DNA from 3 places in the Shewanella sp. SM71 genome. Region 1 is predicted to be linked to each of the others. Evidence: predicted binding sites of a transcription regulator. Region 1 holds the regulator's gene; each other region holds the start of a gene.
What was found. Region 1 encodes LexA, which represses DNA repair genes until DNA is damaged. Its sites were predicted from a motif close to TACTGTATNNNNATACAGTA; they were not measured.
Positions count from the first base shown of each region.

Region 2: umuD (translesion error-prone DNA polymerase V autoproteolytic subunit) is a predicted target of LexA. The motif match lies at 2,045-2,064, and genes of this name have one in related genera.
Region 3: L5L97_RS07325 (DNA topoisomerase III) is a predicted target of LexA. The motif match lies at 2,501-2,520, and genes of this name have one in related genera.

Region 1 is NZ_JAKKRW010000015.1:88,278-92,128, reverse strand. It holds gene coxB (cytochrome c oxidase subunit II) at 1-831, opposite strand, end outside; gene L5L97_RS15305 (cell division inhibitor SulA) at 1,235-1,747, opposite strand; gene lexA (transcriptional repressor LexA) at 1,744-2,364, opposite strand; gene plsB (glycerol-3-phosphate 1-O-acyltransferase PlsB) at 2,525-3,851, shown strand, end outside.
Region 2 is NZ_JAKKRW010000004.1:66,616-70,466, reverse strand. It holds gene L5L97_RS05275 (AraC family transcriptional regulator) at 1-376, opposite strand, end outside; gene L5L97_RS05270 (SLC13 family permease) at 457-1,848, shown strand; gene umuD (translesion error-prone DNA polymerase V autoproteolytic subunit) at 2,079-2,498, shown strand; gene umuC (translesion error-prone DNA polymerase V subunit UmuC) at 2,495-3,769, shown strand.
Region 3 is NZ_JAKKRW010000006.1:20,961-24,811, reverse strand. It holds gene purF (amidophosphoribosyltransferase) at 1-206, shown strand, start outside; gene L5L97_RS07335 (alanine/glycine:cation symporter family protein) at 333-1,811, opposite strand; gene L5L97_RS07330 (hypothetical protein) at 2,079-2,366, opposite strand; gene L5L97_RS07325 (DNA topoisomerase III) at 2,533-3,851, shown strand, end outside.

The DNA of each region.
Region 1 (3,851 bases):
CATCAACTCTTCTTTACTTAGGGTTTGTGATAAAGCGGCTTGAGCGGCTTCAGCCGCAGCACCTGCGGCTTGTTTTTGCTCTGTGACCCAAGCCTCAAACTCGGCTTCGGGTAAGGCTTGTACTACGATAGGCATAAAACCATGGTCTTTACCGCAGAGTTCGGCGCATTGACCACGATAAATGCCGGGTTTGTCGATGCGAGTCCAGGCCTCATTGATAAATCCAGGGTTGGCATCTTTCTTAATGGCAAAGGCGGGTACCCACCAAGAATGGATGACATCCTCTGAAGTCATCAGAAAGCGGATTTTGCGGTTTATCGGTAGAACGAGCGGTTTATCGACTTCCAATAGATAGTTTTCACCCTTGGTTTCGGTGCCTTCGATTTGTGCTCTGGGTGTTGTCAGTATGCTATAAAAATCAATATCTTGATCGAAATAGCTGTAATGCCATTTCCATTGGGAACCCGTGACTTTTACGGTGAGATCGGCGTTACTGGGATCTTCCATTGCGATTAAAGTTTTTGTCGCTGGAATCGCCATTAAGATCAAAATGATAAATGGCAGAATCGTCCAAGCGATTTCAACTTTAGTGCTTTCGTGAAAGTGGGACGCGACAGCGCCTTTGGATTTTCTGTGGTTGATCATGGCGTAAATCATGACGCCAAAGACCACTAGGCCTATTGCGCAGCAGATATACAAGATGGTCATGTGCAAGTGATAAACCTTGCCACTGATCTCGGTCACGCCAGGGGTCATGTTGAACCGCATGTCCGCGGCGGTCAACGGTGGTGCGAAAAGCACCACGAGTAAACAATACAACAATTGCTTCACAAGACTTCTCCTCTGCCAATTGCGAATAGCAACTACAAAGAAGAGCAACACAGTAAGTCTCAACTCTATGCAAACTCTTCAGTTCCCAAAAAAGCTTTTTTGACTTCAACGTGCGTTGGCGGCTGTTACTTTTAATCAAGTATTGTTACTGCTGGTAATTAGCCACGCTGGCACATACTGCTGAAATAAATCTGTTCTCTATTTTTAGTGGCGCTTCGAGTTCGATAAATACTCGATTCATTGACCACGGAAGGTGATATATCATCACCGACTTAACCAACCATACTTGCTGTTTAAATATTGATCAAGATCACTTATTTATCTAATTATCTGAAAAATTGCCAAAAAAAAGCCTCACATTCATAGGTGAGGCGGCTTTCAAGGTAAAAAATTAAATGAATATTTAATGTACAGCGCTAAAAAAAGATTGCTGACCGAAGAGATTGCCTTGCTCAATGCGTACGTCGGCATGTAAGTGACTGTTTACGTCTTCAAGCACTATGCCCATAGCTCGGGCACTTTTAGCCACGATTTGTAGGCGTCGATTATCCCGCGCATCCAATGATTGAGTCCAAGTAATGACTGCACTGGACGTACCACTTGTTAGGGCTTTCTCCATCGCCCACAGGGTTTCGACTTCATCTTTAGCATGTACCAGCAAAACTCTATCCATACGCACACCTGCGCTGGCGAGCATTTGCTTGTAGCCAATACTTGGAGGGTTGATGAGCACTAACCAACGGCCCTGTTGGCTTAACTGAGCGAGTTGTGCACTCAGATGAATTAATTCTTGGCGACCTTGAGTCTTAGTTGGCATGCAGGCGATGGGCGCATGGTGCCAGTCATAGTCAGCATCACGGACTTCATCGAGCCACAGGCCCGGATGGCGGGGGGCATTGCCAAGTAGTTTATTCATAGCCAATCTCCATTACGGATCACACCGACGGCGAGTCCTTCAATTGTTAAACTTTGGAAGCCTAAATCCACTTTAATCGGGGAGTAATCTTCATTTTCGGCATGTAGATAGACTACATTACCTTTTTTTTCGAAACGTTTAACAGTGACATCGTCATCGACTCTAGCGACAACCACTTGACCATTTCTAGCTTGTTCTACTTTATGAACTGCCAGCAAATCACCTTCGAGAATACCGATATTTTTCATGCTGTCGCCCTTTACTCGCAGTAAAAAATCGGCGGCGGGATGAAACATGCTTGGGTCGACTTGGTAGTACTGTTCAACATGTTCTTGGGCGAGGATAGGTTCACCTGCGGCCACTTGGCCGATGAGCGGTAAACCTGTTTCAGTCAAATCTTCGATTTCCGCAGGCAGACGAATGCCTCGAGATGTGCCTGGCATGATCTCAATGCAGCCCTTTTTTGCCAACGCTTTAAGATGTTCTTCAGCCGCATTGGCGCTCTTAAAACCTAAACGGGTTGCGATTTCTGCCCGAGTGGGTGGCATGCCAGTATCGGCAATATTTCGTTTAATTAGCTCTAATATTTCAGCTTGGCGTGGCGTCAAAGGTCTCATGGTGTTTCCTGTTTTTCTATACAGTTACTGTTAGTATATACAGTATTATTTGCAGCGCAAGTATTAACCACTTTTTAGCTATGTTGGAGAGAATTAGCGAATATTGCCCATAGTCTGGTATTCTATCGGGCTAGTAAACGCACTTAATTGCATAAGAATAATGCCTAAACACGACTCTCTTTGGTTGAAATCATTACGTTGGATCCAAAAACACTTAGTGCACACTATTGTGGTACCTCAGGATCCCTTTGCCGATCTGAATCTGGATGCTTCCAGACCCCTTGTTTATGTGATGAAAACAGAATCCCTCAGTGACATCGCTGCTTTGAGCGAAATAACGGCTAAGTTAGGCTTACCAAGCCCTTATGAGCCTCTAGTGGCTAATGGTGTGACTGCGCCTCGGGTTGTCTGTCTTCAAGGACGTAAGCCACTGTTTGGCGAACGTGCTGGTAATGAGCCTTTCCTCGAATGCTTTATGCGTTTGTTAGCCGTGCATAAGGAACGTCCTGAATTAGATATTCAACTGGTACCCGTGAGCTTGTATTGGGGTCGCACGCCAGGGAAAGAAGACGACACTATGAAGGCGGCCGTATTTGAGCGGGAAAACCCGACTTGGCTGCGCAAGTGCTTGATGATTTTGTTCTTAGGTCGACATAACTTCGTGCAGTTTTCGAATGCCGTATCCCTGCGTTACATGGCTGACGAACATGGCACCGACATGGGGATTGCCCATAAGTTAGCACGGGTTGCACGCGTGCATTTCCGTCGTCAACGTAAGGTAATGACAGGGCCTGTGCTGCCAAACCGCCAAGCACTGTTTCATTCGTTACTCAAATCTGAGTCGCTGCGCAAAGCGATTCAAGAAGAAGCCGCCAGTAAAAAGATTTCTGAGACCCAAGCGCGCGAGACGGCTATTGAGTACCTCGATGAAATAGCAGCCGATTACTCAGACAGTTTAGTGCGTATTGCTGAGCGTTTCTTAACTTGGCTGTGGAACAAGCTTTACAGCGGGATCAACATTAAAGGTGCCGAGCAAGTTCGCCAGCTGCACCACGACGGCCACGAAATTGTTTATGTGCCTTGCCATCGTAGCCACATGGATTACCTACTGTTATCGTATATTTTGTATTATCAAGGCATGGTTCCGCCGCACATTGCTGCTGGCATTAACCTCAATTTCTGGCCCGCGGGACCTATGTTCCGTCGCGGTGGTGCCTTCTTCATCCGCCGTAGTTTTAATGGTAACAAGCTGTACACCGCAGTATTTCGTGAGTATTTAGATCAGCTGTTTGCTAAAGGTTATTCAGTGGAATACTTCTCCGAAGGTGGCCGTTCACGTACTGGCCGTCTGTTGGCGCCGAAAACTGGCATGATCGCCATGACGATGAACAGCGTACTGCGCGGTATTGAACGTCCTGTCACACTTGTGCCTGTGTATTTAGGCTATGACCATGTGATGGAAGTGGCGACTTACCATAAAGAGTTAA
Region 2 (3,851 bases), on a different contig from region 1:
GTTTAAGCACTAATTCGCGCATCAGCGCTGTCATAGTCACCATCACCACTTGCGTATCCTGTGGCCTAACGCCATAGCTAGGGTCAATATAAATATTGCGAGTATGGGCGTGGGTTTCACTGTTCACTTGATGGGGCAGATTGCAAGGGATCCAAACGGCATGGGTTGAGGGGACCACCCAGACGGCATTTTCACTGCGAACACGTAACAAACCTTTGGCGGCCCAAAGTAGCTGACCCCGCGGGTGCGAGTGAGGTTCGATGCCCGCTTCCGCCGCCATATTGCGAGTATGGGTCAGCACGGGCCGATTGGCATCTATGATAAACGCCGCATCACTGGGTGTTAACAATGTCGCTTTAGGAACATACTTTGACATATTACCTTCTTAAAACGCCAAACCAAGTCAGTTATCTTAGTAGGCATCTTTTACGTATTCAACCCAATAGGTCGGTAAACATGAAACGTTTTATTGGCGTTAAACAGCTAGCGTTTTTCAGTGCACTGTTGATCGCTACTTTACTTGCGCTTTTTCCGCTAAGTCAGCATCCCGCGGTGTTTTCCTACAGCGCAGGCGTAGTGTTAGTTACCTTGATGTTTTGGAGCACAGGTTTCTTCCCGCCCTTTATGGCGGGGTTAATCTTTTTTGCCCTTGCCACCATTTTTAAACTCATTGAGCCGAGTATACTTTTCTCCGGATTCGGCTCAACTGCGGTGTGGTTAATCATTTCGGGGTTTGTGATCGGCAGTGCCATCACTCAGTCAGGTTTAAGTCGCAGAATGGCCAGTTTGATTGCCCCCATACTGACCTCAAGTTATCCACGCTTAATTGCGGGTTTGGTCTTTAGTGCTGTACTGCTTGGCTTTGTGATGCCCTCATCCGTTGGCCGTGCAGTGGTACTGGTGCCTATTGGTATGGCGTTAGCCGAGCAAGTCGGTTTTGCTCGTGGTAGCCATGGGCGGATAGGCATTGCGACCGCCCTGGCACTGGCGTGTAACATGCCCAGTTTTGCCGTGTTGCCCGCGAATATTCCCAACATGATATTAGCGGGTTCCAGTGAGAATCTATTCAATATCCACTTTGGTTATACTGAGTATCTCTTATTGCATTTTCCAATCCTTGGCTTACTCAAATCAATATTGATTGTGGCGCTAGTCGTTTTCCTATTTCCTGCAAAAATTGATAACAACCAGCTTGAACGCGTTATTGAAAAAGAAGCTTATAACCTTGGTATGCAAAAGAAAGTTGCACTGTTACTGGCGATTACTTTGCTCTTTTGGGTGACTGACTCGCTGCACAGCATCAACCCCGCTTGGGTAGGATTAACAACGGCTATCTTGTTATTGCTCCCAAAATGGGGAGTGCTTGAGCCTAAGAGTTTTAATAGTTCAGTGGATTTGTCGACCGTCATTTTTGTCGCGGCGGCCTTAGGTCTGGGAGCATTGGTCAATCATTCCGGGCTCGGCACTGCGCTAGGTCAACTGTTCAGTGAATGGTTACCCTTGCAGCAAGGGGCATCGTTCCTGAATTTTATGTCGTTATCGTTAATCGCGACGCTAACAGGATTAGTGGCAACGGTTCCAGGCGTGCCGACTGTGTTATCCCCCATGGCAGCAGACTTTGCCAATGCAACTGGCTTCTCCACCCCTGCGGTATTAATGACGCAGGTGATCGGTTTCTCAACCGTGATTTTTCCTTATCAGGTGGCTCCTTTGATTTTGGCGATGCAATTATCCCAAGAGCCATTAACTAAACTACTTCGCATCACCTTACCTCTAGCGGCAATAACTCTAGTTGCACTCATGCCACTGGATTATTTATGGTGGCTATGGCTCGGTTGGATTAACTAAATTGCGTTAACTAAAGCGGGTTAACTAAAGTGCGTTAACTGAATTAAATGGACGAAACGCTCACCCTTAGCGATATTCAAGCCGTCAAGGGTGCTTTAGAGCAGCCATCATCAATTGCTCAGCACTCGACAGCGCTTGGGTCGATAACACAACTCTCCCCACATAAATTCTTTCGATAAGCTTCATAGTTAGACTATACTGTTTATATGTACAGTATATTGTGATTTATTATGATGCTTCTAGGCCGCTTCGCCAAACATACCCAATATCAGCTCTCGTTATTTAGCTCCTTGATTGCCGCAGGATTTCCGTCACCGGCCCAAGACTATGTAGAACAAACATTAGATCTCAATGAGTTATGCATCAAACATCCTGCCGCCACGTTTTTTGTCAAAGTCCAAGGGGATTCGATGATCGAAGCGGGGATTTTCTCCGGTGATATTTTGGTGGTGGATCGCTCACTACAGCCAGCCCACGGTGATACCGTTGTCGCAGCGGTGAACAGTGAGTTTACCGTAAAGCAATTACAGCTACGCCCTGTGGTGCAATTGCTACCACGTAATGCCTTATTCTCCCCGATCGCCATCAATGATGAGTCTGAGTTAAACATCTTTGGGGTAGTGACCAACGTGGTGAAAAAGCTCAAATGACGCCCTCACTATTCGCCCTCGTCGATTGCAATAATTTTTATGCCTCCTGTGAGCGGATGTTTAGGCCGGATTTGGTTGGTAAGCCGATTGTGGTGTTATCCAATAACGATGGCTGCGTCGTCGCCCGCTCCGTAGAGGCAAAACAACTTGGCATCAAGATGGCGGTGCCTGTATATCAAATAGCAAACCAACTCCGCCAGCATCAGGTTGCGGTATTCTCCTCCAACTATGCTCTCTATGCCGACATGTCAAACAGAGTGATGACCACCTTAGAGCAAATGGTGCCGAAAGTAGAAGTGTATAGTATTGATGAAGCGTTTTTAGATCTATCACGCATCGATAAATGCACCGATATTCATCAGCTTGCATTAGATATTTATCAGCGAATACCGCAATGGACAGGGATCAGTGTTTGCGTTGGCATTGGGCCGACAAAGACCCTCGCCAAACTGGCAAACTATGCTGCTAAGCGTTATCCAGCAACCCGGGGCGTGGTTGATTTGCGCGACCGAGAACGCCAACGACGACTCATGGCGCTTATCCCTGTCGAAGAAGTCTGGGGAATAGGCCGTAGGCTTACGAAACGCTTGAACATCATGGGCATAAATACCGCGCTGCAATTGGCGGATGCGCATCCCAAACTTATCCGCGATACCTTTTCGGTCACCGTTGAGCGCACGGTACACGAACTTAACGGCATTGCCTGTGATGACATACAAGAGATCGCCGCCACTAAGCAACAAATTATCAGCTCCCGCTCCTTTGGTAGTCGTATTGATAACTTGGAAGCGATGCAACAGGCAATCAATGAATACACTTTTAGGGCCTGTGAAAAACTGCGCTCCGAGCGCCAGTACGCTAAAGCGATGTCGGTATTTGTGCGTACTAGTCCTTTTAGTGATGTGACTCCCCAGTACAGCAAATCGCTGTCGGGCAGTTTAGTTCGCCCCAGCAATGATACGCGGGATTTTGTCACCCTTGGCCAAAGCCTACTGCAACGCATTTGGCGTGAAGGTCATGCCTATGCAAAGGCTGGTATCATGTTAGGGGATTTTTTTGGTGCAGGCGTGTTTCAGCTCGGATTATTCGATGACGTCACGCCTAGGCCTAAAAGCAAGGAACTGATGCAGTTACTCGATAAAGTGAACCACAGCGGCCGCGGAAAAATTTGGTTTGCAGGACAAGGTATTGACCCAACTTGGGGGATAAAACGTGAACAGCTCTCCCCGCGCTACACCACCCAATGGGCACAACTGCCCATAGTGACATAATCAGCAAATCCAGTGGCTAAATGACCATCTGCTAATCGCATTAATACTCTAGGCATTGGTTATTCAGTTAAGCTCACTCCAC
Region 3 (3,851 bases), on a different contig from region 1:
TACCCGATTTAATTGAAGCGGTAAGAATGGAGAATCCTGCGATTAAACGTTTCGAAACGTCCGTATTTGATGGTCACTACATCACAAACGACGTTGACCAAGCGTATTTAGATCACTTGACGCAACTGCGAAATGACGATGCTAAAGCCGATCGAAATAAAGATATCGGCACTAACTTAGAGCTGCATAACGTCTGTCACCCATAAGGATTGTGGGTAATTTAGTATCGTAAAGTTTGTGTCCTTTTTGTTCCAAACGATACAAAAAAGCCAGTGAGAAATCACTGGCTTTTTAATGGCTTATATTTGCTTAACGGAGCATAGTGGTAACGTCTACGTATTTATACGTTGCGCTGTTTCAGTCATTACATTTTCTTCAGCGTGTTTGCGTTCAACCCAGTAATCCGCATTTTTAATCCCCAGTTTTACCGGGTCAAAAAGTGGCTCTATGCCGAGTGCTTGTTGTGATTCATAATCTTTAAGGCAAGTGAATGCGGTTTTCCTTAATAGAATAATGGCAATAATATTGAGCCATGCCATAAGTCCGACACCAATGTCACCCATTCCCCAAGCCATATCAGCCGTTTTAACTGTGCCGTATACGGTTGAGCCAATGATCACGACTTTGAGAACGACCATGAACCAAGGATGATTTACTTTACGGTTAATATAGGCAATGTTGGTCTCGGCAATGTAGTAATAAGCCACTATGGTCGTAAAGGCGAAGAAGAACAGTGCGATAGCCACAAAGATATTGCCAAATCCTGGCATCATACTTTCCATTGCCGTTTGTACGTAGCCTGGTCCTGCAGCGACTCCGGCAATGCCTGTATAGAGCGCCGCACCGTCTGGGCCCTGAACATTATACAGTCCCGTAATGAGCAGCATGAAACCTGTTGCAGAGCAAACGAATAAGGTGTCGATATACACAGAAAAAGCTTGAACTAACCCTTGTTTGGCTGGATGGCTTACCGCCGCTGCAGATGAGGCATGTGGCGCTGTACCTTGACCCGCTTCGTTGGAGTAAATACCCCGCTTTACCCCCCACATGATGGCTAAGCCTAAAATGGCACCAAAACCCGCATCAAAGCCAAAGGCACTTTTGATAATTAACCATAAAATACCCGGTAGCTGGCCAATATTTAGCGCTATGATGACACAAGCCACTATGATGTAACCCAGTGCCATAAAGGGGACGACGGCACTGGCAAAGTGAGCGATACGTTTTACACCGCCAAAAATGATAAAGCCAAGAAGCATAGCCAGTATGGCTGCAGTCACATTAGGATCTATGTTGAAAGCGGTTTTTAAACTTGAACCAATCGAGTTAGCTTGTACGCCCGGCAGCAGGATCCCGCAAGCAAATATGGTCGCAATTGCAAATACCCATGCATACCATTTCATGCCTAAGCCTTTTTCAATATAAAAAGCAGGTCCACCGCGATACTCACCATTGATTTTTTCTTTATAGACTTGACCTAAGGTAGATTCAACGAAGGCGGAGCTGGCACCGAGAAAGGCAACCATCCACATCCAAAATAAAGCGCCAGGACCACCAAAGGTGATTGCTGTGGCGACCCCTGCAATGTTACCTGTACCGACTCGACCCGCTAATGTCATCGCGAGTGCTTGAAAAGACGACACTCCCGCATCAGTACTCTTGCCATCAAACATCAGGCGGATCATTTCTGGCAGATGGCGCAGCTGTAAAAATCGAGTGCGAAGGGAGAAATAGAGCCCGACACCTAGGCAAAGAAAAATAAGTGCAGGGCTCCAAATTACACTATTGATCGCGTTGACAATCTCATTCATAGACTCCGATTCCTTTATTGTGTTGTTTTAGCAGAGTTTTTAGGTTTACGGTTATTCAACAGATGTTGAGTTAGGACATTCACTTTTGATTAAGACATTTTTTGTAAATATCCAAGATACTCAACATAACTATTTTTTAGGGAGCTTCATAGTTAAAGTGTTAAATATTTGAAACCAATGTGTTTTGAAATTGAGTTTTAGCATGGATAAATAGAGCGGAGGGGCGAGTTAACTCGAAATACGGTAGTGATTTATTATGAATGTCAGTTATCCCATTACCCAAAGTAGCATCCACACGCCGAATAAGCTGCTTAAGCTATGGCGCGTGATTTGATGGCTGAGTAATAGAGATAAACTCACAGCAATAGGAATGACGAGAATGAATCCCCATGCTAACGGCATATCGATGATTTTCATTTGTCCCAGCCAAGTACTAGTGAGCATGCTTATTGCGAGTAACATTAAGCTATGGAACATCAATAACTGATTGAATCTTAATATTAATGCTGGAGTTATTGTCATAGCCTGTCGCGCATTTATTGCAAACTGTCTCATAGTCACTCCTTAGTTATTTAGTGTATCTTATGCCTTGTTGAGAATTATTCGCAATTGAATTTACACTTAAGCTTTTACATTTAAGCTCGGTTTACTACAGAAATTTGCACTCAACTGGCGTTTGGGCTAAATTATACTGTAATTATATCCAGTGCTTGGTGTTTGTATGATTCTCTATATCGCAGAAAAACCTAGCCTAGGGCGGGCCATTGCCGATGTATTGCCTAAACCCCATAAAAAAGGCGATGGATTTATCGAAGCCGCCAATGGCGATTGTGTGTCTTGGTGCGTTGGTCACTTGCTCGAGCAAGCAGAACCTGATGCCTATAATCCCGAATTTAAGTCTTGGAAATTCGAGCATTTGCCAATAGTGCCAGACAAGTGGCAACTAAAACCTAAGGCTGCGACCCGCAGCCAACTCACAGTGCTAAAACGATTAGTCAAACAAGCCAACACGCTGGTTAACGCGGGCGATCCCGACCGCGAAGGGCAGTTACTCGTGGATGAAGTGATTGCCTATCTTCGCGTGACGGGGGACAAGCTACATCAAACCCAGCGTTTACTGATCAGTGACTTAAACCCACAAGCTGTAAAACGGGCTCTAACACAGCTACGCAGTAATCGCGAGTTCATTCCTTTATCCACATCGGCCTTAGCTCGCAGTCGTGCCGATTGGCTCTATGGCATGAATATGACGCGTGCGTACACCATCCAAGGTAAAAAGGTCGGTTATCAAGGCGTGTTATCCGTCGGCCGAGTACAAACGCCATTACTTGGACTAGTGGTGCGCCGTGATGAAGAGATTGCCCACTTTCAATCTAAACCTTTTTATGAAGTACTAGCGCATTTGGCGACCGAGAAGCAAGAAACCTTCAGCGCCAAGTGGCAACCTAGCGAAGCTTGTCAGCCTTATATGGATGAAGAAGGACGAGTGTTAGCGAGAGGGCTAGCGCAAAATGTGGTGAGTCGCATCAGTGATAAACCCGCCTTAGTCACTCAATTAGTGGCTAAGGACAAGAAACAGAATCCACCATTGCCCTACAGCTTATCCGCGTTGCAAATTGATGCGGCGAAACGGTTTGGCATGAGTGCTAAGGATGTGCTCGATACCTGCCAGAGTTTGTATGAACGCCATAAACTCATTACTTACCCACGCTCCGACAGTCGTTATTTACCCGTTGAGCAACATAACCTTGCGCCTTCGGTACTTAAGGCGATAAGTGACGGTGCTGCTGAGTTATTGCAAGGTGCTGATGCACCCGAGCCCCGTCTTAAATCTAAAGCATGGGATGATAAAAAAGTGGACGCCCATCACGCAATCGTCCCCACAGAGAAGACGGCTAACTTATCTAGCTTGAGTCAGCGTGAGAGGCAGTTATATCTTCATGTTGCTCGCCAGTACTTAGCCCAGTTTTATCCGGCTTATTGTTACAGTGAAACCACAGTGCAAGTGACAATCGAGGGTGGCTTATTTAATACTAAGGC